DNA from 4 places in the Serratia proteamaculans genome. Region 2 is predicted to be linked to each of the others. Evidence: predicted binding sites of a transcription regulator. Region 2 holds the regulator's gene; each other region holds the start of a gene.
The links. Region 2 encodes Fur, which represses iron uptake genes when iron is present. Its sites were predicted from a motif close to ATAATAATGAGAACNACTATCAA; they were not measured.
Positions count from the first base shown of each region.

Region 1 (2,206 bases), 2.6 Mb from region 2:
CGGATGCGTTTCTCGGACGTATCAATGGCCTGTGGACGGCGCAAAACGTGGTGGGTGACGCCTTGGGCGCGCTGCTGCTGGGGGCTATGGGGGCGTTTATGCTGCCGGCGATGACCTCAACCAGTTTTGGCTTTGGCGTGGCGCTACTCGGTGTGGTGCTGGCTTTTGCGATGCGCGGTCTGCGTCAGGTGGGCCGTGGCGGGCAAGAAAGCGATCTCCAGCCCGCCGCAGAATCTACTGAGAAATAAACTGTTTTTCCAACAGCGTCAGCAGGTTGCTGGCGCTGTAGTAATCCAGCCGGAAGGTGTCACTCCCCAGCGCGTAAACCCGCTGGTGCTGCACCGACGGCAGGTCCGCCAGGAAAGGATTGGCCATCAGCCGCTGGACATCGCTGTCGTTGTTGGCGAACAGCATCAGCGTCTGGCCGTTCAGGCCTTCCGCCAGGTTTTCACCGCTCAGTTGAATAATGTCCTTACGCATCCCCATGCTGCGGCTGTTGTTCAGCTTGGCCGGGAGCGGTGCCAGGGTAAAACCCAACTGCTTGAGCATCTGCCCCTGGGACGAAGCGGCGGTCCACAGGTTGGCGGATTTGCCATCGGCGTTGAAGACCAGGGCGGAAATCGGTTGTTCCGGCAGTTTCATATGCTGCTTCAGTGATTTTTCACGCGCATCGAAATCACTGACCACTTTCTGTGCCTGAACTTCATGCCCGGTAGCCTGACCCAGTTCGGTCGCCAGTGCCTGCCAGCTTTTGTCGTCGTAATTGACCACCAGCACCGGGGCAATGGCAGAGAGCTGATCGTACAGGCGCAGGGCGGAATCGGCACCGGTGGCCGAGATGATAATCAGATCGGGGGCTTCACCGGCAATAGTTTCTGCGTTGGGTTCGCCGATATACAGACGCTTGACGCCCCGCTGTACCGCGATAGCGCCCCATTGATGGAAGAAGCCCTGTGAGTCCGCCAGACGGTTGCCGGGCGTGGTGGCGCCACTGGCGATCACCGGGGCGTCGATCGCCAGCAGGGTACCGGTGACGGTGACGCTGGTGGAAACAATACGCGCAGGGGGCTGGCTGAGTGTCACCACGCCGTGTGAAGTTTCAATTTTGCGCGGCCAACCGGCGTCTGCGGCATGGGCAGTACCGATGACCATCAGGCCAAACAGCACCAGGCTGAAGATCGGGTTCTTCTTCATAAAGCATCCTTAGAAGTTAAATAGTAATACTTATCATTTATATAATTAAAACTGCTGGTTTTATATCACGATTATGAATGGAAGAACTGTTTACATTTATTGACATAGCATATTCACGAGGGTAATTTAACGCGATTCAATACAAATGATAATCATTATTATACCGGTTATTGTTCATGATACGAAAGGGAGTACCGATGAGCGTTACAGTAAAGAGTTCCGGGCAGAAGAAGCCGCAAAGCAAGGATAGCGAACAGTCTGCTGCAGGCGTGTCGCCGACCTCCGGCTTTTTCTTTACCTCTCCTTTCCGTAGCCTGAGTACTCAAGGCTGCTTCGCCAAAATCACGCTGCCGGCCCAGGACGGGGACCAGCTTAACGGCGAGTTCCAGCAGGCGGTACAGCATGCTTTTGCCGAGGCCAAACTGGCGGGGGTGAAAAACCCAATACTGTGCGGTGCGATCCCGTTTGACACTCATCAGCCCTCCGCGCTGTTTATTCCCCAGCAAACCCAATGGTTTGAGCGCGATGCCTATTTGGCTGGCGTAGCTTCACCGCAGGACGCCCTGCCGGAAATTACTCGCCAAAATGAAGTGCCTGCCCAGCAACCCTTTATGCAGATGGTGGCGGATGCGGTGGAAGCGACCCGTGGCGACCAGTTGGATAAAGTGGTGCTGTCGCGATTGCTGGAGATTGAAACCCGCGAGCCGGTAGATCGCCAGGCGTTGATGGCGCGTATCATCGCCCAGAATCCTCATGGTTTCCACTTCCATGTCCCGCTGGAACAGGGGGCACTGTTGGGGGCCAGCCCGGAATTGCTGCTACGCAAATCCGGCGCGCAGTTCTACTCCAACCCGCTGGCCGGCTCTGCCCGTCGTGATGCCGATCCGCAGCGGGATCTGGAAGTCAGCCAGCAGTTATTGGTGTCAGAAAAAGATCGCTATGAGCACCAGTTTGTCACCGAAGGGATGCGTCAGGTGCTGGCCGATCGCTGCCGTTATCTGAATATCCCCAC
Region 1 is NZ_OX461105.1:3,859,630-3,861,835, reverse strand. Features, by position in the region: gene entS (enterobactin transporter EntS) at 1-248, shown strand, start outside; gene fepB (Fe2+-enterobactin ABC transporter substrate-binding protein) at 235-1,194, opposite strand; gene QOT07_RS18015 (isochorismate synthase) at 1,392-2,206, shown strand, end outside.
Region 1: QOT07_RS18015 (isochorismate synthase) is a predicted target of Fur. The motif match lies at 1,334-1,356, and genes of this name have one in related genera.

Region 2 (2,206 bases):
GCAGGTGGATTGGCGGCTTGAACAACCCTTGGATCTGGCACGCCATGCGGAAATATTTACCGTCGATGAAGTGCCGCGTATGGCCTATCCAGCGCAGATCCGTTCCGATATCGACCATTACCACTATTATTCCGTGCTTTCCCATGACCGCCAGCTTGATCGGGTAAATCAACTGTTTGGAGAATACCTGATCGCCGATAACCGGCGGCAGATTACGGCGGGTAATTACTGGTGCCAGACCACAGGAGAGGGGGATGCGGTGTTGTCGGAGTCGGGGGGATCATTGCATTTTCTACCGGGACGGCAGGCGAGTGAAACAGATAAAACCCGCATGGCGAAGCTGATTTTTAGTACCAGCTACCTGGAGTACTGTTCTGCTGGCAACCGGGCCGGGCTGGATCTGGTGTCGGTACAGCAGGCACAAAATATCGAGCCTTATCTGGATCTGATCACGGTGGCTTACGATCGGCGCGGGACGTTTGTCGGCTTTTTCAATGCGGCTACTGTCAGTGAGCTGTATGGCGTAAAAGCGGATTACCACTACCGCGATGAACTGAAGCCGCTTGATGAGGCTTACGATCACTTTGTGCAAAGCCTGTGCACTGAGGATGATTATTTTATCTGTAGCCTGGCGATTGAAAGCCAGTTTCGCGGACAGGGGCATTTTAACCCGATGTTCGCCCTGATAAAGCAGCAGGCTGATCGGCACCAGGCGAAAAACATTGTGCTGTGTGTATGGCAAAGCAGTGAGGCCAGCCAAATTTATCTGAACAAAGGGTTCCGTGTCCGTGGTGTATTCGATCAGGCCTGGTCGTTGTTCTTTGACCGGCTGCTGTTTCTTGAGTATGAGCTGTGAAGAGTTTGCCCATCCGCGTGTCGGCGGGTGAGTTGACGGTGAAGTGAGTGTAAGTGGGAAGTGAGAGAGAAGTGCCGCTGCAATTGTCGTATTTCAAGCTGTGAACTTTCCCCGGACCTGTCCGGGGATTTTTTTATCCGCTCGTCGCAGGCATAAAAAAACCGCCGTTAAGGCGGTTCTTGATGCCGGTTAAGGGCATTATTTTTTGTCGTGCAGAGTGTCGTCTTCGCGGCAGTCACCAATTGCACAGTGGCCGTACAGGTACAGACTGTGATTGCTGAGCTTGATGCCGTGTTGTTTGGCGATATCACGCTGACGCGCTTCGATAGATTCATCGCTGAATTCGATCACTTTGCCGCAGTCCAGGCAAATCAGGTGATCGTGGTGATGCTGCTGGGTCAGTTCGAACACGGACTTGCCGCCTTCGAAGTTGTGACGGGTCACGATACCGGCATCATCAAATTGGTTCAGTACGCGGTAAACTGTAGCCAGGCCAATTTCTTCGCCCATATCTATCAGTTTTTTGTACAGATCTTCCGCACTGACGTGATGGCATTCCGGATTTTGCAGTACTTCCAGGATTTTGAGTCGCGGAAGCGTGACTTTTAAGCCGGCCTTCTTCAATGCGGTGTTGTTGTCAGTCATGCGGATTCAGTCCTGTTACTATGCTAATCAAGTTGAGGCGTTCTCGCCTGTGGCATCGGTCGGCACAAAGAGTTAATTGCGTCTCATTATAGAACCGGTTGACCTAAATAGAAACCGCCGGTTGTTAACAAAGATATAATTGCACTATTGCATGTCACACACGCAACGTCTTGATGGGCGGGATAAACCGATAACTCAGTCTACCTTGACGATGTGGGAAGTTACAAATTTGTATCTTCGATTGCAGTAATCAGTACTGCCAATGATGGCCCTGCCGGCAACACTATGCACTCTGCAGGGCTTTTGTTCAACCTTTGGCGTTACCCGACAATTTCGGCCAGGCTCAGCTCTTCGACGATTTGTTTTACCCAGCCTTCAACACGTTCGTTGGTCAGCTCCGGTTGACGATCTTCGTCAATCGCCAGGCCGATGAAATGGCTGTCGCTTGCCAATCCTTTAGAGGCTTCGAAATGGTAGCCTTTAGTTGGCCAGTGGCCGACAATGGCGGCACCACGCGGTTCAATGATGTCGCGGATGGTACCCATCGCATCACAGAAATATTCTGCGTAGTCTTCCTGATCGCCACAGCCGAACAGCGCTACCAGCTTGCCGTTGAAGTCGATGTCTTCCAGCGTCGGGAAGAAATCATCCCAGTCACACTGGGCTTCGCCGTAGTACCAGGTTGGGATGCCGAGCAACAGGATA
Region 2 is NZ_OX461105.1:1,298,201-1,300,406, forward strand. Features, by position in the region: gene QOT07_RS06040 (glycosyltransferase) at 1-856, shown strand, start outside; gene fur (ferric iron uptake transcriptional regulator) at 1,055-1,501, opposite strand; gene fldA (flavodoxin FldA) at 1,822-2,206, opposite strand, start outside.

Region 3 (2,206 bases), 3.8 Mb from region 2:
CGGGGGAAGGTTCGCCGCGCCGTGGCAGCAATTCCGCCCCGGCCAAGGACAATACAAACCGGGCACCGGCCAATAAGGGTAAACCGCGCGGCGGCAACAACAACACCTCGGCAGGTAACAGCGCCATGGGTGATGCGCTGGCGGCGGCATTCGGCAAAAAATCTTAATCAGACCCTAACCCGGCTAATGGGATGCAGGGCGGAGTTCACTCCGCCCTTTCCTGACGAAATATCCCCGCGATTTTTGACCCGCCTCAATAAACCTGCATTTTTCTCTAATCTTACCAACGGCTATAACGACCCAATGTTTTAGGCCTGAAAATAGCGTTGTATCGCCATCGATTAACACCGTTATTAACATCATGTTCCCATTTCGCCATTTCCCAGAGAAACACAAATAGTTACCGCTCGTATTCAGTCGACGAGATGTTGCCAAATAAATACCAATATGGATGCTAACCGATCAAAGCTGCCGAATTTGTCGCTAATTTTTTCAAACTGGAAAAAATCACTACAATCACGTAACTGATTTAACTCACCATTCTCATTTGCGCCCCGCCAAACCGGGTGATAAAAGTAGTCCTGTCAGGCGGTCTCGATGATTAAATGTGATCGCCACAACTTTTGGTTACCAATACCCCTATTTTTTGTATTGAATACGATAATGATTCTCACTATTATTATTGTGCGTGTTCACTGCATTACCTCATGGATTGAAAACGTCGGCAGCCCGTCATATTTACCGCGGCGCTTCCTTTGGAACGTTCTTTTATCATCATCGGCCCAATAAGCTGGGCTCAGGGAAGGTTACATGCATCTTCTGCCTAAACGGTCGTATAAGATCGCCGGCTTCGCCAATGAAATCGGCCCAGCCTACCGCCAGAAACTGTTATCACTCGGCATGCTGCCGGGTTCGTCGTTTGAAGTGGTGCGCGTCGCACCACTGGGTGATCCCATAGAAATTAAAACCCGCCGCGTCAGCCTGGTGCTGCGCAGGAAAGATCTGGCCCTGATCCTGCTCGACGACCCATCCTGACGCGGAGTCGCCTTGCCTTGGCCACGCGCATCGCCTGGCCCCATTTCCCTTGACTGATATCACGCAAAATTATGAAAAAACTCACTATTGGCTTAATAGGAAATCCTAATTCCGGTAAGACTACGCTGTTTAACCAGCTGACCGGGGCGCGCCAGCGGGTCGGTAACTGGGCGGGCGTGACGGTGGAGCGTAAAGAAGGCCTGTTCACCACGCCGCAATCCCAGGTCAAACTGGTCGATCTGCCCGGCACCTACTCCCTGACCACCATCTCGGAGCAAACCTCACTCGACGAGCAGATCGCCTGCCACTACATTCTGAGCGGCGACGCCGATCTGCTGATCAACGTGGTCGACGCTTCCAACCTGGAACGCAATCTGTACCTGACGCTGCAACTGCTGGAGCTGGGTATTCCCTGCATCGTCGCGCTGAACATGCTGGATATCGCCAGAAGTCAAAAAATTGATATTGATATCGCCGCCCTGTCCGCACGCCTCGGCTGTCCGGTGGTACCGCTGATCTCCACCAAGGCCGATGGTATTGGTGTACTCAAGCAGATGATCGACAATCATCAGTTCAACGAATTGAAAGCGCTGGTGCTCTACCCGCCGGTGCTGCTGAAAGAAATGACCACGTTGAGCGATGCCATGCCACAGAACCTGCCGAGTGAGCAGCGCCGCTGGCTGGCACTGCAGATGCTGGAAGGCGATATCTACAGCCATACTCTAGCCGGCCCGGCGGCGGCCCTGCTGCCGGCAGCCAGAGAGGCACTGCGACAACAGCAACAGGAAGACCCGGCATTAGTCATCGCCGATGCGCGCTATCAGTCGATCGCCACTCTGTGTGACGCCGTCAGCAATTCGCAGCAGGCGATACCAAACCGCCTTACCGAAGCCCTGGATAAAGTGATCCTCAACCGCTGGCTGGGAGTGCCGATCTTCCTGCTGGTGATGTATCTGATGTTCCTGCTGGCAATCAACCTTGGTGGTGCGCTGCAGCCAATTTTCGATATCGGTTCTGCGGCCATCTTTATCCAGGGCATTCAATGGCTGGGTTACACCCTGCATTTCCCTGAATGGCTGACTATTTTCCTGGCACAGGGGGTCGGTGGCGGTATCAACACCGTACTGCCACTGGTGCCGCAAATCGGCATGATGTACCTGTTCCTGTCGTT
Region 3 is NZ_OX461105.1:5,065,333-5,067,538, forward strand. Features, by position in the region: gene QOT07_RS23615 (Tex family protein) at 1-167, shown strand, start outside; gene feoA (ferrous iron transporter A) at 811-1,035, shown strand; gene feoB (Fe(2+) transporter permease subunit FeoB) at 1,107-2,206, shown strand, end outside.
Region 3: feoA (ferrous iron transporter A) is a predicted target of Fur. The motif match lies at 658-680, and genes of this name have one in related genera.

Region 4 (2,206 bases), 3.3 Mb from region 2:
ATCACCACTTCCGGTGCCACGGCACGAATGGCCTGCACCATGGCCGGGATATCCTGAACTTCCATGGTGATCGAGCCGGGTGACTCAAGGAACACCACGCGGGTATTGGGTTGAATAAGCCTGGCGATATCGGCGCCGATCAGCGGGTCGTAATAGGTGGTCGCCACGTTCATACGGTTCAGGATATGGGTGCAAAAATCCTGTGTGGGCTCATAGACCGAACCGGTCATCAGCAGATGATCGCCGGCGCTGACAAACGACAGGATGGCGTTGGAGACCGCAGCCGCGCCGCAAGGATAAAGCACACAGCCGGCACCGCCTTCCAACTCCACCATCGCATCCTGCAACGCGAAGTGGGTCAGGGTGCCGCGCCGCCCGTAAAACAGTTCGCCATGTGCCCGCTTGGCGGTGGCGTGCTTTTTGGCCGCCACGGAATCAAAGACCAGTGAAGAAGCGCGTTGGGTGACGGGATTGACGGAACCCCGGGTATAGCGCTTGCTGCGTCCTGCGCCGATCAGGGTGGTTTCGATGTTTTTTGACGTCATAGGAGCGGGCTCACCTTTGGCTTGGTCTTCACGGGGTATTTGCGATAGCCCTTACGTTAGCATGACATATGATAGCCATCCAGACGTTTTAACTGCCAAATATAAAAGCGGGGGGAATCCTCTGTCCGACGTCGCTTCAGCACGCCATCCTTCTGCCTGTCGGCGATAACCAAGTGGGTTTATCGGCAAACCTGCGATGTGACGACAAAATGCGATAAAAACCCTGATTTTGTTACATCTCTGTGGGGTAAAAGTGACGAAAAACCTTATAAAAGGGGCTTATAGGCCCGAACAGGCCGCGATTGGGTTGCCCTGGTCATTTTGCGGGGGCAGAAGCGTAATTTTCCCGATTATTTGGTAAATAATAATGAGAACTACTATCAATCCCTGATTGGTTTGATATGATCGCACGCTGAATTATTCCTCAAATTTGATCGGTAACGGGTGGAGGCACAGCGTGAAAACGGCTGGCAAGAATTTAAATCAAGGATCGTTCGGTCAGGGCCGGGCGCAATGGGGCCAGGCATTCGGCCGCGGTCTGATCGCTTCAATGGTGTTGGTGGTGGGCCTGGCCGGTAGCGCACAGGCAGCTCCGGCGACTAATCCGGCCGTGACTCAAAGCGTTGCTGCGGCCTCTGCGCCTGCCGCAACTGCCCCGGAAAATATCACCCCGGTGAACCCACAGCCGACCATCCAGCCGCCGGAAACCCGCGGAATGGATCTGTCCGTCTGGGGCATGTACCAGCATGCGGACATCGTGGTGAAAATCGTGATGATCGGCCTGGTGCTGGCGTCTATCGTCACCTGGACCATCCTGTTTTCCAAAGGCAGCGAACTGTTCCGCGCCAAGCGCCGTCTGCGCCGCGAACAGCTGGCGTTGGCTAATGTCCGCTCGCTGGATGAAGCCTCCGAGCTGGCACAGAACTTCTCGGATGAAAGCATCAGTTCCGTCTTGCTGAACGATGCGCAGAACGAACTGGAGCTGTCGGCGGAGTCTAACGACAACAACGGCATCAAGGAACGTACCGGTTTCCGTCTGGAGCGTCGCGTCGCGGGCTACAGCCGTAACATGGGCCGGGGCAATGGCTTCCTGGCCACCATCGGGGCCATCTCGCCGTTTGTCGGCCTGTTCGGTACCGTTTGGGGCATCATGAACAGCTTCATCGGCATCGCCCACTCGCAGACCACCAACCTGGCGGTGGTTGCGCCCGGCATCGCAGAAGCGCTGCTGGCAACCGCACTGGGGCTGGTTGCTGCGATCCCGGCGGTGGTGATTTATAACATCTTCGCCCGTGTGATCAGCGGTCATCGTGCTCAGGTTGGCGACGTAGCGGCGCAGGTTCTGCTGCTGCTGGGCCGCGATTTGGATCTGGCCGCCACCGCGGAAGCCAAACGTTCACAGCATTCACACCAACTGCGGGTGGGGTGAGTTATGGCGATGCGCTTAAATGAAGATCTGGACGACAGCGGCGAACTGCATGAAATCAACGTGACGCCGTTTATCGACGTCATGCTGGTGCTGTTGATTATCTTTATGGTGGCCGCGCCGCTGGCAACGGTAGATATCCGTGTCGATCTCCCAGCTTCTTCTGCCAAACCGCAGCCGCGCCCGGAAAAACCGGTGTTCCTGTCGGTGAAAGCGGACAAGCAGCTGTACGTTG
Region 4 is NZ_OX461105.1:4,633,667-4,635,872, reverse strand. Features, by position in the region: gene metC (cystathionine beta-lyase) at 1-545, opposite strand, end outside; gene exbB (tol-pal system-associated acyl-CoA thioesterase) at 1,003-1,974, shown strand; gene exbD (TonB system transport protein ExbD) at 1,978-2,206, shown strand, end outside.
Region 4: exbB (tol-pal system-associated acyl-CoA thioesterase) is a predicted target of Fur. The motif match lies at 907-929, and genes of this name have one in related genera.